3 regions of the Streptomyces sp. FIT100 genome follow, and region 1 is predicted to be linked to each of the others. Evidence: riboswitches for the same ligand, from Rfam matches in the RefSeq annotation. Region 1 holds a riboswitch; each other region holds the start of a gene.
The links. Region 1 has a riboswitch for cyclic di-AMP ahead of KK483_RS21895 (C40 family peptidase). Riboswitches for the same ligand answer to the same signal wherever they lie in the genome.
Positions count from the first base shown of each region.

Region 2: linked by a shared signal. The riboswitch ahead of KK483_RS03105 (C40 family peptidase) and the one ahead of KK483_RS21895 (C40 family peptidase) in region 1 are both predicted to bind cyclic di-AMP.
Region 3: linked by a shared signal. The riboswitch ahead of KK483_RS16355 (M23 family metallopeptidase) and the one ahead of KK483_RS21895 (C40 family peptidase) in region 1 are both predicted to bind cyclic di-AMP.

Region 1 covers NZ_CP075715.1:4,822,417-4,830,135, forward strand. The annotation lists gene KK483_RS21885 (C40 family peptidase) at 1-332, opposite strand, end outside; gene KK483_RS21890 (hypothetical protein) at 594-947, shown strand; gene KK483_RS21895 (C40 family peptidase) at 1,175-2,374, opposite strand; cyclic di-AMP (ydaO/yuaA leader) riboswitch at 2,373-2,537, opposite strand; gene pcrA (DNA helicase PcrA) at 2,871-5,348, shown strand; gene KK483_RS21905 (M23 family metallopeptidase) at 5,431-7,056, opposite strand; gene KK483_RS21910 (alpha/beta fold hydrolase) at 7,278-7,719, opposite strand, start outside.
Region 2 covers NZ_CP075715.1:743,276-750,994, reverse strand. The annotation lists gene KK483_RS03130 (adenosylmethionine--8-amino-7-oxononanoate transaminase) at 1-665, opposite strand, end outside; gene bioB (biotin synthase BioB) at 658-1,869, opposite strand; gene KK483_RS03120 (8-amino-7-oxononanoate synthase) at 2,018-3,175, shown strand; gene KK483_RS03115 (ATP-binding protein) at 3,617-4,057, shown strand; gene KK483_RS03110 (DUF6328 family protein) at 4,172-4,759, opposite strand; gene KK483_RS03105 (C40 family peptidase) at 4,841-5,317, opposite strand; cyclic di-AMP (ydaO/yuaA leader) riboswitch at 5,321-5,476, opposite strand; gene KK483_RS03100 (hypothetical protein) at 5,843-6,151, opposite strand; gene KK483_RS03095 (ClpP family protease) at 6,158-6,793, opposite strand; gene KK483_RS03090 (hypothetical protein) at 6,973-7,299, shown strand; gene KK483_RS03085 (alpha/beta hydrolase) at 7,311-7,719, shown strand, end outside.
Region 3 covers NZ_CP075715.1:3,685,495-3,693,213, forward strand. The annotation lists gene KK483_RS16350 (aldo/keto reductase) at 1-680, opposite strand, end outside; gene KK483_RS16355 (M23 family metallopeptidase) at 925-1,983, opposite strand; cyclic di-AMP (ydaO/yuaA leader) riboswitch at 1,995-2,130, opposite strand; gene KK483_RS16360 (PP2C family protein-serine/threonine phosphatase) at 2,379-3,464, opposite strand; gene KK483_RS16365 (MerR family transcriptional regulator) at 3,715-4,500, opposite strand; tRNA gene KK483_RS16370 (tRNA-Met) at 4,628-4,701, opposite strand; gene KK483_RS16375 (DUF5988 family protein) at 4,862-5,062, opposite strand; gene KK483_RS16380 (FBP domain-containing protein) at 5,138-5,626, opposite strand; gene KK483_RS16385 (ABC transporter permease) at 5,780-6,574, opposite strand; gene KK483_RS16390 (ATP-binding cassette domain-containing protein) at 6,571-7,503, opposite strand; gene KK483_RS16395 (ATP-binding cassette domain-containing protein) at 7,494-7,719, opposite strand, start outside.

The sequences.
Region 1 (7,719 bases):
TACTGCGCGGTGGCTATCGAACCCAGCGCGTTGCGGGAGGCGTTGAGCCGTTCCGTACGCCGTGCCGCCTCGTCGCGCAGCTCCTCCGCCGCCTTCCGGGCCCGGCCGGCGGCCTCCTTGGCGCCGTTGTACTTCTCGGTGGCCTCCTCCGCCTCCTGGTAGAGCTTGTCGGCCTTCGCCTTCAACTGCTCGGGGGTGGGGCGCGGCTCGGCGTGCCCGGAGCCGTCGAAGGCGGTGGCGGTCGCGGCACCGGCCAGCGCGAGGGTGAGCGCGGTGCGCCCGGCCGATCCGCCGAACGTGCGCTGCTGCTTGGGTTTGCGGTGCGCTGCCACGAGGGGCCAGTCCTTCCGGAGTCCGGCAGGTGGATCGTGCGGTACGGTCCGGCGGCGGACCGCCCAGGGGAGGCGGACCGCCGCCGGATCCATCGGCGTGGTGGCCGACCGTTCCGCCCTGCTGCCGGCGGCGGTGGGGAGTCGGTCACCTGGGGGAGGACGCTAAACCTGCCGGGCGGGGCGAGGCGCCACCATGACCGTTATTGGCGGGAGTCGGACCGCCGGGGTCGCTTTCGGACCGTGCGGCTAGGCTCCGGTGCCATGGACGTACTCATCAATGTCTTTGTCGCCCTGCACATCATCGGTATCGCGGCGCTGCTCGGCGGCTTCCTGACCCAGATGAAGTCGATGGGCGAGGGAACGGCGCGCTTCACGCCCGCGATGCTGCACGGTGCGCTGACCATGCTGGTCACGGGCGTGGCGCTGGTGGGGCTCAACCAGGCCGACGACCAGGCGGTGAACAACCTGAAGGTCGGGATCAAGCTGGCGGTGCTGGTGGTGATCCTCGCCCTGGTCTACGTCAAGCGGGACGAGGAGACGGTGGGCAAGGGCGCGTTCGCGGCGGTGGGCGGCCTGACGCTGGCGAACATTTTCATTGCGACGTTGTGGACGTGACGTCCGGCCGGGGGGCCGGAGGTTGTCCCCCGGGAATTGCAGCATTGCGACGTTGTGGACGTGACACCGGGCCGGGGGTCCGGGGGTTGTCCCCCGGGAATTGCAGCATCGCGACGTTGTGGACGTGACACCCGGCCGGGAACGTGACCGAGCCCGTCCGGAGACGTGACTGACCCCCGGCCGCCCGCGGCCGGGGGTCAGTCACGCGTCTCGCGCACGACAGGGCGTCAGGCCGGTCGGACGCTCCCGTAGATCGGCATGTAGTAGATCGACTCCTCGCGGACGTTCGTGCCCGGCTTCGGCGCGTGGATCATCTTGCCGTCGCCTATGTAGATGCCGACGTGGCTGATGTCGTCGTAGAAGAAGACCAGGTCACCGGGGAGCAGGTCCGCCGTGGCGACGCGCGTGCCGACCTCGACCTGGTCCCACGTGGTGCGGGGCAGCTCGACGCCGGCCTCCTTCCACGCGGCCTGGGTGAGGCCGGAGCAGTCGAACGAGCTGGGCCCGGTCGCGCCCCAGACGTACGGCTTGCCGATCTGGGCGCGGGCGAAGGCGAGGACCTTCTCGGCCTTGGCGGCGTAGGTGCCGGAGCCGGTCGAGCTGCCCGTGCCGGTACCGGTACCCGTACCCGAACCGGTCCCGGTCCCGGCGCTTTCCTCCTGCTGCGCCTGCTCCTGTGCCCGGCGCTCGGCCTCCGCCTCCGCCTCGGCCTTGGCTTTCGCCTCCGCCTCGGCTCTGGCCCTCTCCTCGGCCTTGCGGCGGGCCTCTTCGGCCTTCTTGCGCTCCAGCTCCGCGAGCCGCGCCTTCTCCTCGGCCGTCAGCTCCGCCAGCAGCGTCCGCGCCTCGGCGAGCTTGTTCTGGACGGCTTCCTTGCTGGTGCGCAGCGACTGCTGCGAGGCGGTCAGCGTCTCCAGGCTCTCCGTCGCCTTGGCGCGCTGCTTCGCGGCCGCCGCCTGCTGCTTCTCGAAGTCGGCGACGGCGCCCCGCTGCTCGTCGGAGAGCCGGTCCATCAGATGGGTCTGGTCGAAGTACGCCTGCGGGCTGTCGGCGAAGAGCAGCGCCGCGGTCGGCGTGACCGCACCGGTCCGGTACTGCGCCGCCGCGTACGAACCGAGCGTGCGGCGCGCCTCGTTCAGCGACTCGGTGCGCTTGGCGACGTCGTCGAGGATCTGGCCCACCTCGCGGCGCTGCTGCGCGGTCTCCTCTTTGGCCTTGTTGTACTGCTGGGTCGCACTGCCCGCCTGCCGGTAGAGGTCGTCGACCTTCTTCTGGACCTCTTCGACGCTGGGCCGCGGCTCGGCCTGGGCGCTCTGGGTGGAGAGGAGGGTCATGCCCGCGAGGGCGGCCGTCGTGAACCCGACGGCGGGGGATTTCGTACGGGGACGTGTACGGGTACGGGTCTTGCGATGCGACGCCAAGGCCGCCATCTCCTTCCGTCGACCGCCTACCGGGTTAGCTGTCGGGTTCGGACGGAACGGAAGGCTGTCCTACGGGCCGAGTTGACTTTGGCCCGATTCACCCCAGTTGCGCATGGTGGGTCCCCGGTTCCGAACTTCCTTGCGGAAAGTCCGGATTCGGCGTGGGCTGCCCGATCGGCGTTGGTCGCCAAGGGGGTTCGGGCCGCCTGGGCGTGCACGCTAGCCAAAGTGTGGGGCCCATGTGAAGGACGATGCGCGATATGTCCGATACATTTTCGTGACCTTAGCGTGCCGTGGTCGTTGCGCCACGCAGCGTGCCCGGCCGGAAGCGGCCGCACGGCCGGCTGGGCAGCAGGCCGGACAGGGGTCGGACGGCGGACCGGACGGCGGACCGGACGGCGGACCGGGCGGCAGGCCGGACCGCGGACCGGTCGCGGCGGGAGGGGACCTGTTGTCGCCAAGGCGGCGGCGGAGTGTCAGTGCGGCGGCCTAGACTCGTAAAGCGATGAGCAGCCTCTTTGACGACAGCTTCCTGGCGGACCTCCGGCGCACCTCGGGACCGGAGGAGCCCCCGCCGCCCGAGCACGACGAGCTCCACGAGCCGGACGAGCACGGGCCCCGCGAGGAGGTCCCGCACGACCTCTTCGAGGGGAAGTTCGACGTGCCCCCGGCCCGGGACGCCTACTACCGGGACGGAGCGCACCGCCCCGCCGTGGACCCGGCCGCACTGCTCGACGGCCTGAACGAGCAGCAGCGCGCCGCCGTCGTCCACACCGGCTCGCCCCTGCTCATCGTGGCCGGCGCCGGCTCCGGCAAGACCCGGGTGCTGACCCACCGGATCGCCCATCTGCTGGCGACCCGCCACGTCCACCCCGGTCAGATACTGGCGATCACGTTCACCAACAAGGCCGCGGGCGAGATGAAGGAGCGCGTCGAGCACCTCGTCGGCCCGCGCGCCAACGCCATGTGGGTCTCCACCTTCCACAGCGCCTGCGTCCGCATCCTGCGCAGGGAGAGCAAGAGGCTCGGCTTCACGTCGTCCTTCTCGATCTACGACGCCGCCGACTCGAAGCGGCTCATGGCCCTCGTCTGCCGCGACCTCGACCTCGATCCGAAGCGCTACCCCCCGAAGTCGTTCAGCGCCAAGATCTCGAACCTGAAGAACGAGCTGATCGACGAGGAGACCTTCGCCGACCAGGCCGCCGACGGGTTCGAGAAGACGCTGGCAGAGGCGTACCGGATGTACCAGGCGCGGCTGCGCGAGGCCAACGCGCTGGACTTCGACGACATCATCATGACCGCGGTCCATCTGCTCCAGGCGTTCCCGGACGTTGCCGAGCACTACCGGCGCCGGTTCCGCCACGTCCTGGTCGACGAGTACCAGGACACCAACCACGCGCAGTACACGCTGGTGCGCGAGCTGGTCGGCCCCGGGTACGAGGACCTCGGCCCGGCCGAGCTGTGCGTCGTGGGCGACGCCGACCAGTCGATCTACGCCTTCCGCGGCGCCACGATCCGCAACATCCTCCAGTTCGAGGAGGACTACCCGGAGGCTACGACGATCCTGCTGGAGCAGAACTACCGCTCGACGCAGACGATCCTGTCGGCCGCCAATGCGGTGATCGAGCGCAACGAGAGCCGCCGCCCCAAGAACCTGTGGACGAACGCGGGCGCAGGCGCCCAGATCACCGGCTACGTCGCGGACACCGAGCACGACGAGGCCCAGTTCGTCGCCGACGAGATCGACCGGCTGACGGACGCGGGCGAGGCCAAGGCCGGCGACGTCGCGGTCTTCTACCGGACGAACGCCCAGTCCCGCGTCTTCGAAGAGATCTTCATCCGCGTCGGCCTGCCCTACAAGGTCGTCGGCGGCGTGCGCTTCTACGAGCGCAAGGAGGTCCGGGACGTCCTCGCCTACCTGCGCGTCCTCGCCAACCCCGAGGACAACGTCCCGCTGCGCCGCATCCTCAATGTGCCCAAGCGCGGCATCGGCGAGCGCGCCGAGGCGATGGTCGACGCGCTGGCGCTGCGCGAGAAGATCACCTTCCCGCAGGCGCTGCGCCGCGTGGACGAGGCGTACGGCATGGCGGCCCGCTCCGCGAACGCCGTGAAGCGGTTCAACACGCTGATGGAGGAGCTCGGCACGATCGTCGAGTCCGGTGCGGGCCCCGCGACGGTCCTGGAGGCCGTGCTCGAACGGACCGGTTACCTCGCCGAGTTGCAGGCGTCGACCGACCCGCAGGACGAGACCCGTATCGAGAACCTCCAGGAGCTTGCCGCGGTCGCGCTCGAATACGAGCAGGCGCGCGGCGACGAGGAGGGCTCGGGCACGCTCGCCGAGTTCCTGGAGCAGGTCGCGCTCGTCGCCGACTCCGACCAGATCCCCGACGAGGACGAAGAAGGCGCCGGCGTCATCACACTGATGACGCTGCACACGGCCAAGGGTCTGGAGTTCCCGGTCGTCTTCCTCACGGGCATGGAGGACGGCGTCTTCCCGCACATGCGGGCGTTGGGCCAGACCAAGGAGCTGGAGGAGGAGCGCCGGCTGGCGTACGTGGGCATCACACGCGCCCGCGAGCGGCTCTATCTGACCCGGTCGTCGATGCGGAGCGCCTGGGGCCAGCCGGCGTACAACCCGCCGTCGCGGTTCCTGGAGGAGATCCCGGACGCGCATCTGCAGTGGAAGCGCACGGGCCCGATGGCCGCGCCCGCCGGACCGACGTCCGGAATCACGTCCTCGCTCTCTTCGTCGCTCTCCTCGTCCCGCTCGCGTTCCGGCCCCTCGGGCTTCGCCACGCGGCGGACGACGGACAAGCCGGTGATCGCACTGGCGGTGGGGGACCGCGTCACCCACGACCAGTTCGGGCTCGGGACCGTGATGGCGGTGACCGGTTCGGGCGGCGATGCGCAGGCGACGATCGACTTCGGGGACGCGAAGCCGAAGCGGCTGCTGCTGCGGTACGCGCCGGTCGAAAAGCTGTAGCGGGCGAGGGCCGACGAGGGCCGGCAAGGGCCGCCGAAGGGCACCGCCTCGCGCGGCCCTCGGCGGCCGCCTCACACGGTGATTACGACGGGTTCAGGCCGTGGCTGCGCAGCCACGACAGCGGGTCGATCGCGGAGCCCCCGCCCGGCCGGACCTCGAAGTGCAGATGCGGGCCGGTGGAGTTGCCCGAATTGCCGGAGTACGCAATGACATCGCCGGCCTTGACCGAGCCCGAACGGATCTTGGTGCTGCTGAGATGGCAGTACCAGGTCTCCGTGCCGTCGGCGGCGGTGACGATGGCCATGTTCCCGTACGCGCTGTTCCACTGCGTGCGTACGGTGCCGTCGCTCGCGGCCATCACGGGAGTGCCGTACGAGACGGGGAAGTCGATGCCGGTGTGCATGGACATCCAGTTGACGCCGGCCTGGCCGTAGTACGCGCTGAGCCCGTGCTGGCTGACCGGCAGCGCGAACTTGGGGCGCAGCGCCTCGCGGCGCGCGGCCTCCTCCTCGCGCTTCTTGCGCTCCGCCTCCTGGCGCGCCTTGAGGTCGATGCGCTCCTGGGTGCGGCTGGCGCGGTCGCCGAAGTCGCGGGCGTCCTCGCTGAGTGCGGCGAGCTGGGTGTCGAGCTTGCTGTTCGCGGCGACGGGCTTGACGGTCGCCGGATCGGCGGCCGTGACCGAGGTCTTGTCGTCCTTCTTGTCGTCGCCGCCGGTCAGCCCTGTGACGGATGCGGCCGCGACACCCGCGACGCCCATGACGCACACGGAGGGCACGGCCACGGTGAGCATGGCCGAACGCTTGGCGGGGGTACGGCGACGGCCGCGGCTTCCGCCCGAGCGGCGTACGGGGCGGGCGGCGGCGACGCTGACGGCCGGGGCCGTGACGGTTTCCGCGGCGGCGACGAGTTCGGTCTCGTCGTGGCCGTACTCGTGATCGTGGTCGCCGTCGTACTCACGGTCGCGGCCGTATTCGTACTCGTACGCGCCGTCGTCCGCTGCGGATTCGGATTCGGATCCGGCCTCGGGGGCGGCGGTCCGGTGGTCCGCCTCGGCTTCGAGGCCGACTTCGAGTCCGGCTTCGGGCTCGGGCCGGAAATCCGCCGCGTCACCCGGAACGAGGTCCGGAACGTGATCCGGGATGTGCTCAGGATGGGAGGTGAACTCGCTCGCGGGGGAGAACTGTTCCGGAATGGAGGCGTGCCCGGAGTAGTAGCCGCTGTAGTCGGCGTATGGGGCGTAGTCGACGTGCTCCGTGTGCCCGGCGTAGTCCGCCTGGTAGGTCTGGTGGGCGTCGGTGAGCTGCTCGGTGGCGGTCCCCGCGGCCGAGTTCCAGGCGGTGGCGTCGTACGAACCGGTCTCGTACGACGTCGTGCCGTACCCGGCGGCCGCCGGCCACTGGCCCGTCGCGTCGTACCCGAAGGTGGCCGCCGCGGTCTCGAACTGCCCTGTCTGGTTCCAGGCGTTGGCGTCCCACTGCCCGGTGGTGTCGTACTGCTGCTGCTGCTGCTGCTGGTTTCCCTGCGTCTGCGTCTGCGTCGCGTAGGGGTCGTACCCCGCTGCCGCTGACTGCCACTGCGTCGCGTCGTACTGCCCGCTGTACCCGGCGTCGTAGTCATAACTGCCCGGGAGGGCACCGAAGAGCGGGTCGGTGTCGAAGCTGCCGGCGGCGTAGGCGTCGTACCCGGCGTCGGTGTGCTGGTCGTTCACCAACTTCTCTCTCGCCTCGGCAGCAGGACCAGGATCCGGGGCCTTCCGTGGGGCCCGAGGAACGCAGTGGGCGCGACTGTACCCGGCGGTATGCGACGCCGACAATCTTCCGCAGGTTTTGGGCGGGCGGGAAACGGGCATTCGGCCGCCTTTCGGCGGACTGAAGGAAGAGCTTTGGCCTTACGTTCGAGGAGTGTTCGACCCTCGTTCATGTGCCGGGCTCAGGCGACGGACACCGCTCCGGACGAGTCGGCGCCCGATTCGGACGGTTCGAGTACTTGGCGAATGCTCGCGGCGACGGCGGGATGCACGGGGAGGGCGAGATGACCGATTCCGCTCACCCGGACGTTCTGTGCAAGCAGATCCGGATGGTCGATGCAAGCCGTTTCCAGCGGGATCATCACCTGGTCGAGATCGCTCCAGAAGCTGATGAACCGGGTCCGGCACCCGGGCGCCGGCCGCCGCAGCTCCTCCAGCACATCGGAACCGGGACGCATCTGGCGCACGATGGGGTGAGCGCTCGCGAGCGGGGCGACGGTCGTGCCCGAGTGGGGCGTGCCGAGCGTGACGAGCGTCCGGACGCGCCGGTCGCCGCCGAGGCGCTGGGCGTAGTAGCGGGCGATCAGGCCGCCGAGGCTGTGCCCGACGATGTCGACCTCGGTG
Region 2 (7,719 bases), 4.1 Mb from region 1:
ACCGGCTCCACGATCACGGCGGCCAGCTCGTCCGCGTGGCGCCCGATGAGCTCGCGCAGCCGGTCCCCGTACGACGGGTCGTACTCCTCGTACGTCCCGGGCGGGGCGTCCGCGAAGATCTGGCGCGGGAGCACGCCCGACCACAGGCCGTGCATCCCGCCCTCGGGGTCGCAGACCGACATGGGCTGCCAGGTGTCACCGTGGTACCCGCCGCGCCAGGTCAGCAGCCGCTGCTTGGCCGGGCGGCCGACCGAACGCCAGTACTGCAGGCACATCTTCACGGCGACCTCGACCGAGACCGAGCCCGAGTCGCAGAGGAAGACGTGCCGGAGCGGCTCGGGGGTGATCTCCACCAGCCGGGTGGCGAGCCGGACGGCGGGCTCGTGGGTGAGTCCCCCGAACATCACATGGCTCATCCGGTCCAGCTGGCCGCGCGCGGCCTCGTTGAGCACCGGGTGGTTGTAGCCGTGGATCGCCGACCACCAGGACGACATCCCGTCGACCAACTCCCGCTGCCCGTGGGCGGCTTCCGCGAGCCGCAGCCGTACCCCGTCGGCGGACTCCACGACGAGCGGGTCGGTACGGCCCGGCATCGGACCGTACGGGTGCCAGACGTGGGCGCGGTCCAGGGCCACCAGCTCCCGGGCGTTCAACGGCTCACGCATTGGGCGCGAGGTCCGTCCCTGCACCCCGGCGGCGGACCGCCACCAGATCCGTACGGGCGGCCGACGCCTCTTGCCCGGCCCCTCGCCCGGCCTCTTGCCCGGCCTCTTGCCCGGCCTCGGCCACGGCCTGGGATGCGCCGTCGCCGCACGGTGCGCAGCCACCGGAGTGCGAGCCGCACGCGCCGCCGGCCGCCGCGTCCGCCCGGTGCCCCGGCAGCGTCGTCGTCTCCGTTCCCTCCACCTCGAAGCCGGCGTCCGCGATCATCTCCAGGTCGGCCTTGCCGGCCTGGCCCTCGCTGGTGAGGTAGTCGCCGAGGAAGATCGAGTTGGCGAGGTGCAGCGCGAGCGGCTGCATCGCGCGCAGATGGACCTCACGCCCGCCCGCGATGCGCACCTCCACGTCCGGGCAGACGAACCGGACCATCGCGAGGATGCGCAGACAGCGCTGCGGCGTCAGGTTCCACTCCTTGGCGAGCGGGGTGCCCTCGAACGGGATGAGGAAGTTCACCGGCACCGAGTCCGGGTCCAGCTCGCGCAGCGCGAAGACGACGTCGACCAGGTCCTCGTCGCTCTCGCCCATGCCCGCGATCAGACCCGAGCAGGCCGACAGACCGGCGGCGTGGGCCTTCTGCACGGTGTCGACCCGGTCGGCGTACGTGTGGGTGGTCGTGATGTCCCCGTACGTCCCCTCGGACGTGTTGAGGTTGTGGTTGTACGCGTCCGCGCCCGCCTCGCGCAGCCGCTCCGCCTGGCCGTCCGAGAGCAGCCCGAGGCAGGCACACACCTCGACGCCCTCGTTCCGCTCCTTGATCGCCTCGATGGTCTGCGAGACCCGGTCGACGTCCCGGTCCGTCGGACCCCGGCCGCTCGCGACGAGGCAGACCCGCTTCGCGCCGCCCGCGACCCCCGCGGCAGCCGCCTGTGACGCCTCGTCCGGCTTCAGCCAGGTGTACTTGAGGATGTCGGCCTTGGAACCGAGCCGCTGGGAACAGTACGAGCAGTCCTCGGGACACAGCCCGGACTTCAGATTGACCAGGTAGTTGAGCTTCACCCGCCGCCCGAACCACTGGCGGCGCACCTTTCCGGCCGCGGCCACCACTTCGAGCAGTTCGTCGTCGGAGGTCGCCAGCACGGCGAGCGCTTCTTCGCGGGACGGCAGCTCACGCCGCAGCCCCTTGTCCACCAGCGTGTTCAGGAGGTCCATGGCGCTGATCCTCGCTTACCGGACACCCCCGGGCCAAGGAGGAACTCGACAACACGCGCCGAACAGGGTGTGTGCATGGCCACACTCTGACCTCAGCTGTCCCGGGCTAGTGTCTGTGCGCTGCCTACAAAAGGACCGGACCACCCTCATGTCGCAGTCCCAGCCCCAGGATCCCTTCGAGTGGACCGCCGAAGCGGCGCGCCTGCGCGCGGACGCCGGACTCGTACGCGCGCTGCGGCCCCGCCCCGCCGCCACGGCACTGCTCGATCTCGCGAGCAACGACTACCTCGGCCTCACCCGCCGGCCGGAGATCACGGCGGCCGCGGCGGAGGCCGCCCTGCGCTGGGGCGCGGGCGCCACCGGCTCCCGGCTCGTCACCGGCACCACCGAGCTGCACACCGAACTCGAAGGCGAACTCGCCGAGTTCTGCGGCTTCGAGGCCGCGCTGGTCTTCTCCTCCGGGTACGCCGCCAACCTCGCCGCCCTCACGGCGCTGAGCACCCATGGCTCCCTGATCGTCTCCGACGCGGGCAACCACGCGTCCATCGTCGACGGCTGCCGGCTCTCCCGCGCCGAGACGGCCGTCGTGCCGCACGCCGACCCCGAGGCCGTACGCAAGACGCTCGACGCCGATCCGGGACGGCGCGCCCTCGTCGTCAGCGACTCGGTCTTCTCGGTGGACGGCGACGCCGCTCCGCTCACGGACCTCGCCGACGTGTGCGGCGCCCATGGCGCCGCACTGGTCGTCGACGACGCGCACGGCTTCGGGGTGCTCGGCGACGGCGGCCGGGGCGCGCTGCACGCCGCGGGCCTCGCGGGCTCGACGGGTGTCGTGGCCACGCTCACCCTCTCCAAGTCCCTCGGCAGCCAGGGCGGTGCCGTCCTCGGCCCGGCGCGGGTCGTCGACCATCTCGTCAACGCCGCCCGCACGTTCATCTTCGACACCGGCCTCGCCCCGGCCGCCGCGGGCGCGGCACTCGCGAGTCTGCGGCTGCTGCGCCGGGAACCGGAGCTCGCCGGGCGGGCGCGCACCGTCGCCACCACGCTGTACGAGCGGCTGACGGACGCCGGGCTGACCGCGGCACGCCCGGACGCGGCGGTCGTCTCCGTACAGGCGCCGTCGCCCGAGGCGGCCGTGCGATGGGCCGCGGACTGCCGGGCCGGCGGGCTGGCCGTGGGCTGCTTCCGGCCCCCGTCCGTCCCGGACGGCATCTCCCGGATCCGGCTCACCGCGCGGGCCGACCTCACCGACCGGCAGATCGACGACGCCGTCGGCGTGATCCTTCGGGCCGCACCGCCCCGCTGAACCCGGTCGGGCCCCACCTCCACCAGCGAGTCCAAGGCCGCCGGAGGCGTCCCGTCCGGCGCCGAACGCGCCACCGCACGCGCGGAGTCGGCGCCCGGAGCAGCTCCGGCAGGGTCGAGCTGTCCGGCGTGCGCGCCGAACCCGCCCGTGCCGCCCGGCCGATGGAGTCCCCGCGCGAGCCGCGGCCCGCGCATGGCAGGGCAGCCCGGGGCAGGGCAGGGCGACCCGGGGCCACCGGGCGTGCGGCCAAATACGCTCTCGCGTCGCAGAGTTCACCGCTTCGAGCGACAGATCCCTGCATACCCGGGTGGATCGCCTCCAACGGCGGTGGCAAGGGTGGCAGTCTGGCGCCCAGCGCAATCCGAGGCCGCGCCGGCTCCTCATCCGCTGCGTGTCGCCACGTACCGGCAACCGGCCCCGGTGGGAAAGGGACAGCTCGCCATGGCAGACCTCCAGGAAGCCTCCGTCACTCTGCCGAGCGATCCCGCCTCGGTCTCCGCCGCGCGGAGGTACGTCAGCGGCGTCCTCGCCGAATGGGGCCTCCCCGGGGAGGCGGACACCGCGGACACCGTCCGGCTGATCGTCTCCGAACTCGCCACCAACGCGGTGCAGCACACCTTCGGCCAGTCGCCGACCTTCACCGTCGCCCTCCGCCTGGTACGCGACGAGCAGCTGCGCATCGGCGTCACCGACAGCCACCCCCGCTGGCCCCAGCGCCTCCCGGCCGCGGTCCAGCAGGACAACGGCCGCGGCATGGTCATCATCCGCTGGCTCACCGCGGAGTACGGCGGCCGCCTGTCGGTGACCCCGACCCCCGAGGGCGGCAAGACGGTGTGGATCGCCCTTCCGTGGACACCGTTCCCGGGGCCTTCCGGCGGTTGACGTACGGGGGCGGCGGCGCCTCAGGGGGCGGCGGCCCCGTATCCGAGGCGGTGGCCGCACATCTCGGGCGTGACCCCGCCCGCCCGTGTGCCGTGCGGCGTGTGCCGTGCGGCGTCAGCGGACGGACCCCGACCGCTCTCGGTCCGGCCCCGGTGACGGGTCCGCCGACCCTTTGAGCCTCCGCCGTATCATCGCGGGCAGGACTCCCCAGAGCACGGCGCAGACGAGCAGCGTCGCCACGGCGGTGACGATGCCTTCGGGCGTGCCGTGCACGACGTCGACGACCAGCAGCACCGCGGAGGCGAGCGCCGGCGCGAGGACCGCGAGGCCGGCAGCGGCCAGTCGCGAGGAGACCGTCACGATCTCCGGTTTGGCGCCCTGCCGGAACAGGCCGCGATGGACCGCGGCGGGCGCCGTGAACAGCACCGCGGCCAGCACGGACAGCAGCAGCGTGGTCACGTACGTGCCGCGCTGGAAGGAGTCGAGCCGGGGGAACGCGGCCGTGAAGGCGATGGTCAGCAGGAAGGCGAACAGGATCTGCACGCCCGTCTGGGTGACCCGCAGCTCCTGGAGCAGCTCGGCGAAGTTGCGGTCGGCCCGCTCGGGCTCGGTCTCGTCACGCTCGGTGCCGTCCGGGGGGAGCTCCCCGGTGCCGTCCGGAGGGGGATCGTTCCGCGGGGTACGGGGGTCGGTGTCGGGCATACCGTACGAGTTGCCCGTACCCCGCGGAACATGCCGGTCTCCTCGGCTTGCGGCTTGCGGCCTGCCGGCCGACCACGAGGGTCAGCGGACGCGGCCGTACCGGACGTTCTTGGCCCAGATCTTGCTCAGCTTCACGACGGAACCGGTCTTGGGGGAGTGCCACATCTTTCCGTGGCCGGCGTAGATCCCCACGTGGTACACGGCGCCGCCCCAGTGGAAGAACACCAGGTCGCCGACGCTGCGGCGGGAGGCGGGGATGTGGCGGGTGCGGTTGTACTGGGCCTGGGCCGTACGCGGCAGGCGCTTGCCGGCCCTCTTGAAGGCGTACTGCGTCAGCCCGGAGCAGTCGAACCGGTTCGGGCCCGTGGCGCCCCACCGGTACGGGGATCCCCTCTTCGACGCGGCCACCTTGAGGGCCTTCGCCGCGTGTCCCGAGGCGGCGTGGGCCTCCGCCGTGCCGCCCGGTACGAGCAAGGAGCCGCCGACGGCGGCGATGGTCAGAGCCGAAACGGCACCCGTCCGGGACAGCAGGGACGGAAGTTGTGTCTGCGCAGCCATGCGCAACCCTTCGTCAGCCGCCTGTGAAGGATGACCTGTCGGGTTCGGGCCTGCGAAGACGCCCGGCCGCGGAAGCGGCTTCACCCCGAGGACCGGTCGCGGGTGGCGGCCGGCCCGTACTGCATGGGTCCTCCACTCCTGCCGAAGCACTTCATGTCGACCAGGCATCCGGTGCGGCGGCAGGACTCGGCGTCCGCCCGGACCGCCCCGCCGTGGTGGCGGGGGCTTGTCGTCCCAGGGATCTTGACTCATTCCGTGCCGGATTTCTGGTTGGAAACGACGATATGTGAGGCTCCTCACGGCTGATCCGTTCGAGTGGAGACGGCCGTTCGGCCGAGGTCGAGTGGCGCGGGAACGAGCGCCGTACCAGCAACGGAACGGCCGACTCCACCGGATGGACCAACCTGCGGCGCAACTCGCAGCCACGCAAGCCGATGCCACGTCTGCCCCGGATGGGCGACACCCACTCGTACGCCTTGTGGCCCAGCGTGGCGCGCCGCCACGGCGCGTCGGGGTGCCGCGGCGTCAACTCGTGGACTCGGGCGGGAGGGTGATCCGCGCGGCGCGCCGCTCCCCGTCCAACACCCGCAGGGCACGGGCCAATGTGGGCGTGTGCAGCTCGTTCTCGCCCCGTGCGTGCATCAGAGCGAGCGAGTCGCGGAGTGCGGCCGCCCGAACGGCCAGCGCCTGTGCGGCGCGCAGCGCGCCGTAGGTGCGGGTGGCCCGGGCCGGATTGATCCGTCCCAGCTGGTCGACGACTTCGAGCCAGCAGTCGATGAACTCGCTTTCGGCGCGCGTCAGTGCGGGCAGCGGTGGAGGCTCCGGAGGCAGCACGGGCCGTCACCGCACCAGCGGCGAAGCGGCGGACGCCTTGCGGTTCTTGATGATGTGATCGATCAGACCGTAATCCCTGGCCGCTTGGGCATTGAACACCGTGTCGCGTTCGAGGTCGGCGGCGACACGCCCGGAGCTGTGACCCGTGTGGCGAGCGAGGATCGTGGTGATCTGATCGCGCAGCCGCAGCAACTCCCGCGCCTGGATGTCCAGATCGGTCGGCTGTCCCTGTACGGGCTCGGGCAGCGCGGGCTGCTGGACGACCACCCGGGCGCCGGGCAGGGCCATGCGCTTGCCGGGCGTGCCGGCCGCGAGCAGGACGGCGGCGGTGGAGGCGGCCTGGCCGAGGCAGGTCGTCGCGATGTCGCACCTCACCACCTGCATGGTGTCGTAGATCGACGTCATGGCGCTGACGCTGCCGCCAGGCGAGTTGATGTAGAGGCTGATGTCCTGGTCAGGGGCGTCGTACTCGAGGTACAGGAACTGGGCGATGAGGTCGTTGGCCGAGGTGTCGTCGACGGCGCTGCCGAGGAAGACGATCCGCTCCTGCAGGAGCTTCGAGTACGGGTCGAGCGAGCGGAAGCCGGAGCTGGTGCGCTCGGTCAGCTCGGGCAGGACGTAGCGGGCGGAAGGCCGGTTCATGGCGTACCTCTCCTCGGGGCGCGAGTCTCTGTAAAAAATGTACAGGACGTACAGATAATTATGGTGAGGGAGTTGCGCTGTGGGGTGGAGGGGGCAGGAAGCCCGGGGGAGTGGCGGCTGCGCGGCGTCGGGGCCGTCCTCCCCGCGCCTGCGGCTCTCGGGGTGTGGTCGGCTCAGCCGTGCAGGGCCTGGAAGGCCTGGTCCACCAGCGTGGGCAGGTCTTCGGTACCGTCGCTGTCCATTGCCGTTCAGGATTCCGGCTGCCGGCCGCGCGCCTGTGCCGCCTGATCTCGCCGAATCCCACCAGCAGCGTCGCGACGTTCAAAGGGAAGGCGATGGTCGCGGCGATCGCGGTGATTCCGGTGGCTCAACGGATGACCGCCACGACAACACGTTCAACCTCATCGGCCCAACAATTGGGATGGGGGGACACGCCCGGCCATCACGCAAGAATAGGCACCAAACGTGCAATGTGGTGCAATTTTTCGTATTTGATCTCTCTGTAGGAGGAAATGCCATGGCGGGCAAGCCCAGCATTGTCTTCGCCCACGGACTCTGGGCGGATGGGTCGTGCTTCAACAAGCTCATCCCCACGCTCCAGGCTGAAGGGCACGAGGTTTTCGCCTCACAGCACGGCCTCGACTCGCTCGAAAGCGACGTCGCGTGCGTCAACTTCACGCTCAACCACGTTCCCGGCCCGATCGTGCTGGTCGGTCACTCCTACGGTGGGACGCTGATCACCAAAGCGGGCACCCACGACCGCGTCGGCGCTCTGGTGTACATCGCCGCGCTCGCCCCGGACGAGGACGAGACGTCGCAGGAGCAGCTGGACAAATTCCCCCGCACGCCCATCTTCGAGCACGTGGACGTTGCTGACGGCCGCGTGTGGCTCAAGCCCTCGGGCGTCCCGCACTTCTGCGGCGACC
Region 3 (7,719 bases), 1.1 Mb from region 1:
GCCTTCCCTTCCCGGTACTTGCCGGTGAGGAATCCGGAGGCCAGCGCGGCGTAGGGGACGGCGGCGAGGCCGGCCCTGGCGGCCGTGTCCTGGAGCTCGCCCTCGTAGGCGTCACGCGCGACCAGGTTGTAGGGCGGCTGGAGGACGGCGTAGCGGGCCAGGCCCTCGCGCTCCGAGAAGTCCAGCGATGCCTGGAGCCGCTCGGCGGAGAGGTTGGACGCGGCGATGGCGCGGACCTTTCCGTCCTTCACCAGGCGGTCGAGGGCCGTGATGATCTCTTCGACCGGTACGGAGACATCGTCGAAGTGCGTGTAGTACAGGTCGATGTGGTCGGTGCGCAGTCGGCGCAGCGAGTCCTCGGCCGCCGCCTTGATCGTGGCGGCGGAGAGCCCTTTGTGCTGCGGGTGCGCGCCGGCCTTCGTGGCGACGACGACGTCGGCGCGGTTGCCTCGCAGGGCCATCCAGTTGCCGATGACGGTCTCGGATTCGCCGCCCTCGTTGCCGGGGACCCATGCCGAGTACGCGTCGGCGGTGTCCACGAAGTTGCCTCCGGCCGCCGCGTACGCGTCGAGCACGGCGAAGGACTCCGACTCGTCGGCGGTCCAGCCGAAGACATTGCCGCCGAGGGCGAGCGGGAAGACGGACAGATCGGACGAGCCCAGCGGGCGCAGTGACGTCATGCCTGCCCAACGACTCCCTGCCCGCCGAGATTCCGGAATCCGCCCGTCCACTGCCGCCTCACGCAGCGGCCCCGACCTCAACTCCCAAGGCGCCACGAAGCCAAGGAGCCAAGGCTCCAGGGACCCGAGGGTCGGGCTCCAGTGCCCGGCGCCTCAGGGACCCAGAGACGCAAGGACCCAGGGACCAGAGGGCTGGGCAGGACCCAGCGCCTCAGGGAACCCAGGGACTCAGAGACCCAGAGACTCAGATGCTGATGCCCTTGTCCCGCAGCCACGCCGCCGGGTCGATCCCGTCGCCGCCCGCCGTGTGCACCTCCAGGTGCAGATGCGGTCCGGTGACATTGCCGGTGGCGCCGACGCGGCCGATCGTGTCGCCCGTGGTCACCGCCTGTCCGGCGGACACGGTCATCGACGACAGGTGGGCGTACCAGATCTCGGTGCCGTCCTCGAGCTCCAGCACCACGCGGTAGCCGTACGAGCCGGACCAGCCCGCGGACTTGACGGTGCCGCCGTGGACGGCCTTCGCCGGGGTGCCGGTGGGGGCCGCGAAGTCGAGGCCGGTGTGGTAGCCGGAGGACCACATGGACCCGGCCTGCCCGAACGTGGAAGTGATCGTGTACGAGGACGTCGGCAGGGAGTAGCTCGCGGCGAGCTTGGCCAGCCGCTCGGCCTCCGCCTTGCGCGCGGCCTCCTCCTCGGCCTTCCGCTTCGCCTCGGCGGCGGCCTTCTCCGCGGCGGTCTGCTGGGCTCTCGCCTCCGCCGCGGCCTTCTCGGCTGCGGCCTTCTCCGCGGCGGCCTTCGCCTCGGCCTCGGCTTCGGCCCGCTGCTGCTCGGCCTGCTGGAGAATCCGGGCGCGCAGGGCCTCGCCTGCGCCCGCCCCGCTCTGCTCGCTGCTGCTCGCGGACGCCGTGTCGGCGACGGAGAGCGCGGTCAGCGGCGCGTCGTTGCGGTCGCCGTCCTCGTCGTCGGAGTCGTCCGCCACCAGGGAGCCCACGCCGGGCAGGGACTTGGCGTCGGGGAGTTTGTCCGTGATGGTGTCGGGCAGGGAGATGGAGACCGCGGGCTTGTCCTGCGCGGTGGCCATGCCGCCGGCGCCGACCGCGGCGATGACGCCGACTCCGAGGACGGTGGAGCTCCTGGCAAGTCCGTTGCGCTGCTTGACGACGCGGTGCCTGCCGCGGACCGGGCGAACGGTCTCCTCGGTCGGGTTCCATTCCTCCGCCCCGGCGGCCGGGGCCCACGCGTCGGCGGGCATCCACTCGGTGTTGGGGGGATCTTGGAGGGCAGGCTCGTTGGACGCCACGGAGGCGTGCTCCTTTCCTTCCTTCTCGCCTACCGGGTTAGCTGACGGGTTCGGAGCAGGAAGGTCTCCTACGAGCACCGCGAAGTGCCCGATTCACCCCAATTAGTGGTTCCCCGGTTCCCTTTCGGGATTCGGCGCGTGCGCACGGTGCCGTCTCTTGCGACGGCTGGGACGACCGCGCTGCGTTATCGAACGTTAATAGACGCGGGGGTCGTATTCCAAGCCGTTCCGACTGATCGTTAACGACTTTGGCCAGGACTTATCCTTCACAAGCGGGGACAATCGGGCGAGTTGACCCCAGCTCATTCCGGCCAGTACATCTGACGGTGCATCAAATGTTATGCGGAGGGCTCTGCTTCGATTACACAGGGTCGCAAGCATGCCCTCGGGGCGGGTCACGGCACCACCGGCATCGTCCGGCGCCGCTCCGGCTGCCGGTCCCCGGGCCGGCTGACCGCCAGCAGCGCCATGTCGTCCGTCGACCGGCCGCCCGTATGGCGGCGTACGTCGGCCACCAGCGCGTCCAGCAGCTCGTCGGGGCCGGGGAAGATCCGCCCGCCCAGCCGGCCGCCCGGATCGTAGAAGGCGCCCTGCGCGTCACGGGCCTCCGTCAGTCCGTCCGTGTAGAGCAGCAGAGTGGCTCCGGACGGGAACGCGGCCTCGTCCGCGCGGTCCGGCCACGAGCCGAGGTCGCCCATGCCGAGCGGCAGCGCCCGTTCGGCCGGTTCCAGCGTCTCCAGGGCGCCGTCCCCGTACAGCACGTACGGCGGCGGATGGCCGCGGTTGACCACCCGGACGTGCCCGTCCCCGCGCGGGATCTCGGCGAGCACGGCGGTCGTGAAGCCCTCGAACGCGTCCAGCCCGGAGCGCCGTGTGCCCTCCCGCGCGAGCGCCCGGTCCAGCCGCTGCGCGACCCCCTCCAGCGAGGACTCCTGCTCCGCCGCCTCCCGGAACGCGCCCAGCACGACGGCCACCGCCTCGACCGCGTCCAGCCCCTTGCCCCGTACGTCCCCGACCACCAGCCGCACCCCTAACGGGGTGTCCTGCACGGCGAACAGGTCACCGCCGATGGACGCGTCCGCCTGCGCCGCCTCGTACCGCGCCGCGATGTGCAGCCCGCCGATCCGCTCGGCCGGCGAGGGCAGCACCGCCCGCTGGGCGGCCTCCGCGACGACCCGCGCCGAGGCCAGCTGCTCGCCGCTGCGCCGCACGACCTGGTTGATGAAGAGGGCCAGCACGGAGACCGTGAACACGGTCAGCAGCTCCGTCACCGCCGGGATCTCGCTGGTCCTCTCGTTGTACGCGTGCAGCGCGGCCACCGTCCCGACGGCGGCGACGCCCGTCATGAGCGTGTACAGCGGGGAGAAGAAGGGGGCGGCGACCAGGGGCGCGGCGGCGAAGAGGGGGGAGGCGGTGAACGAGGCGGGGGTGCCGAGGTCGAAGAAGACGCCGGCAATGATGATCAGCACGGGCAGCGCCATGACGACCCGGCGGCCACCGTCACGCCGCGGCCCTCGCTCGTCGTCGCCGCCTGCTCGCTGCCCCACCAGTGGTCTCTCCTGCCAGGTCCGCCAGGTCCCGCCCACGGCTGCGGACGGTACCCCGCCCCACTCAGGCTGGCGGCAGCCGCGCCGTGGTGCGACTCGCCGTCGGCCAACCGGGCTAGGTGGTGTCCGCGGTCACCAGGGGGCCCTCCTGGTGACCGGGCGTGAGCGGTGCGCGCCCGCCGGCTCAGTCGTCGCCGCTGCCGCTGCCGGCACCGCCGTCGGTCTCGTCGGCGAGGTTGCGTTCCGCGTACACCTTCATGGCATCACGGACGAAGACCGCTGTCCCCTCGCCGTGCCGGTCGTAGTTCGCCGTGAAGCGCGGGTCGGCGACGTACATCTCGCCGAGCCCGATGATGTACGGCTTCGTCGGCGTGACCGTCACCGACAGCCACTCGATGTGCCTCCGCGCGATCGCCTGCGCCTCCTCGCTGTCCGGCGCGAGGCCGTCCTTCCGTGCCTGGGCGAAGTCGCGGGCGATCCCGGCCTGCCGGTCCTGGAACTCCTGCTTCTCCGCGGCGCTGAGCGAGCGCCACCAGCGGTCACCCTTCTCGTACGCCTCGCGGCCCCAGCGCTCGGTGACCTCCGCCTCGTACCGGGTGTGGTCGAAGCCGTCGAAGACTTCTTCCGCCATCAGTTCCTCTCCTCTCTCCGTGCGGTCGAGAGTGGTCCGCACCGAGGCGATCTGCCGCCCGATGCGCTCCCGCTCCTGCTCCAGCAGCCTCAGATGGGTGCGCAGGGCGGCGGCCGTGTCCCGCTGTCCTTCCAGGACCTGCGCGATCGCCGGCAGGCCGAGGCCCAGCTCGCGCAGCAGCAGGATGCGCTGCAGCCGGACGAGGGCGTCCTGGTCGTAGTAGCGGTAGCCGTTGCTGCCGATCCGGCTCGGCGTGAGGAGCCCGAGCTCTCCGTAGTGCCTGAGCGCTCGGCTCGTCGTGCCGGCCTTCCTGGCGATTTCCTGGATCGACCACTCCATGACCCTCACGCTAGAACTTGACGTTGCGTAAAGGTCAAGCGAGCCGTCTGGCGAAACCGCGAGAACGGGAGAATGCGAAAATGCCGAAGGCCCGGGACCTGATCGGTCCCGGGCCTTCGGCCTTCAGTAGCGGGGACAGGATTTGAACCTGCGACCTCTGGGTTATGAGCCCAGCGAGCTACCGAGCTGCTCCACCCCGCGTCGGTAAACACCACCTTACGCCATCCGGAGCAAGATCAATTCCACTTTCGCCGCCCGGGTCGTCCAGAACGCCCGGCCACGGCCGGCGCCCGGGTCGTCCAGAACGCCCGGCCACGGGCGGCGCCCCCGCCCCAGGCCCCCACCCAGTCCCCCGGCGCGCCTACTCGGCGACCTCCGTCCGCTCCCACCACTCGTACACGGTGACCCGGCCCTCCGGGCTGTCCTCATGGCGCGTCGTGGCCTTGAAGTGCTCGTAGCCGCCGCGATGCGGAATCTTCAATTCCTGGCCAGGGGGTGTGATCGGCACGATCTGCCCCTGCAGATCGTCCGGACCACCCTCCAGGAGTGCCTTGGTAGCCATACCTCCAGTTTTCCCACCCGGGAACCACCTCGCACCTTGTACGCGATCAGAGCGCCCCGAGGAGGCAGAGGCGGTTCAGAGCCGGCCCAGGAACGCGAACAGATTGCTCCTCGTGCGCGCGATCTGCTCCTCGACCGTGAGGGACTCGATCAGGCGGCCCCCGGGCACCGCCTCCTTCTTGCCGCGCACATAGAGGGAGCAGGCCAGGTCGGTGCACATGTACGCACCGACCGAGTTGCCCTCACGGCCCGCCGGGCCCGTCCTGCGGGCCGTCATCAGCGAGACGTCGTCCCCGGGATGGGTGGTCAGACACAGCGAGCACATGCTGCGGTGCAGATATCCGCGCTGCCGGGAGGGGAAGCGGAGCGCCACACCGATGAGCCGGCCGTCCCGCTCGGCGACCAGATAGCTGCGATCGGGCGCACCCGGATCGCGCCACCCCACGAAGTCGAGATCGCTCCAGGGCCGCTCCGCGAGATCGCGGGGGACGGCGAGCCGCTTGGCCTCACCCTTCGAGCAGTTGACGAACGACGCACGGATCTCCGGCTCGGTGAGTTCCTTCATGCCGGCGACGCTACGAACCCCTAGGAGCCCCGGGCAACTGATTAAGCGTCGCGACGAGACCCTCCTCGTTCGGGACGTCATGCGTCGCGGCGTCAGGCGCCGGGGCGTCGCGGCGTCAGGCGCCGGGGCGTCGCGGCGTCAGGCGTCGCGGCGTCAGGCGTCGCGGCGTCGGAAGGCCGTCGCCGCCGCTGCCGTCTTCGCCGTGATCAAGGCGAGGAAGACCACGCCACCCGCGAGCGGGCCCAACTGGGCGCCGCTGTCCAGGAGGGCACTGCCCGCGTCCGCCGCGCCGGTCATGGCGCTGCCCGCGGTGAAGGGCAGGAACATCGCCACACGCTCCAGCAGCGACTGGCCCGAGTTGGCCAGGACCGCGCGGAGCATCGGCTCCACCACGAAGGGGACCGCCAGCAAGGTCAGCAGAGCCACGGTCTGGGAGCGGATGAGCGCGCCCAGGGCCACGCCTGCCAGGCCCCAGCCCGCGACCAGCAGCACGTGGCCGATATGGACGCGGACCAGGAGCGCCGCCGGGACCCCGCTCAGGGACTCGCCGGCCAGAACAGGGAGGGCGACGGCCCAGGCGACGGCCAGGTTGGCCAGCGCGAGCACGGCGCTGAATGCGGCGATCGACACGGCCTTGGCGCCGAAAGCGACCGACCGGCGGGGGGTCAGCGCGAGGGTGGTGCGGATCGTGCCGTACCGGTATTCATGACCCATGGCGAAGACGCCCAGTGCGCCGGCTGTCACCGGTGTCAGCGGGGACTTCGTCAACATGATCACCAGCAGCTCGGACACCGGTACGGCCTGTCCTCGGTCCGCCGACATGTCCTTGATCAGGGCCCCGAAGGCCAAGGCCAGCAACGCGGTGACCATCAGGGTGGCGGCGGCCGTCCACCAGGTGCTGCGCAGGGTCCGCAGCCGCCACCATTCGTACGCGAGCGCCGTCCTCATGCCGTCGCCTTCTCCTGTCCGGCCCGCCGGGCGTCGTAGTCGGTCTGTTCCGCCGAGGCGCGGAGGTACGCGGACTCCAGCGTGGAGGTACGGGCGACCAGTTCGTAGACGAGGATCCCGAGGGCCGCGGCGATCTCGGCGATGCGCCGCTGGGCCAGTCCGCGTACGACGACGAGCTCGGCTTCCCGCTCCAGTACCGTGCCGCCCTCCTCCGCCACCGCCTGGGCCAGCCCCTCGGCGTCGGAGGTGCGCACGAGCACTGCTTCCAGCTCGAAGGTGCGGATGAACTCGGCCTGCGGCAGGTCGGCGAGGAGCCGCCCGCGGCCGATGACCACCAGGTGGTCGGCGACCGCCTCCACCTCGGCGAGCAGGTGTGAGGAGATCAGCACGGAGTTGCCGCCGGCCGCGTACCGGGTCAGGAATTCCCGGAGCCAGTGGATGCCCTGCGGGTCGAGCCCGTTCGCGGGCTCGTCCAGGATCAGCGTGTCCGGCTCGCCCAGCAACGCCGCGGCAAGGCCCAGCCGCTGGCCCATACCCAGCGAGAAGCCCCTGGGCCGGGTGGTGGCGACCGAGCCGAGGCCCACCTGTTCCAGCACCTCGTCGGCGCGGGAGACCGGCAGTCCGGCCCCCTTCGCGAGCATCCGCAGATGGTTGACGGCCGTCCGAGCCGGGTGGAAGGAGCGTGCGTCGAGCATCGCCCCGACCCGGCGTGCGGGCCGGGCCAGTTCGCGGTACGGAACACCGTCGAAGAGGGTTTCGCCCTCACCCGCGTCGAGTCCCAGCATGAGCCGCATGGTGGTCGACTTCCCTGCGCCGTTGGGCCCGAGGAAGCCCGTCACCTTTCCCGGCTCCACGCGGAAGGACAGGTCCTCCACGACCGTCTTCCCGCCGTATCGCTTCGTGAGGCCGCGGGCCTCGATCAGTGCCATGACTCTCCAGAACGCAGATCTCGGTCCAGTACGCATTCGTCCGTCACCGTCAGGGCAGCGGGCAGCGTGTGGCTGATGAGAAGGACCAGACGGTCGGCACCCCAGAGCGAGAGCTCCCCGGCGATCTTCTCCACGCCCTCCTGGTCGATGCCGTTGAACGGCTCGTCCAGGACCGCGCAGCCGAAACTGCCGAGGGTGCAGATGACGTACCAGAGC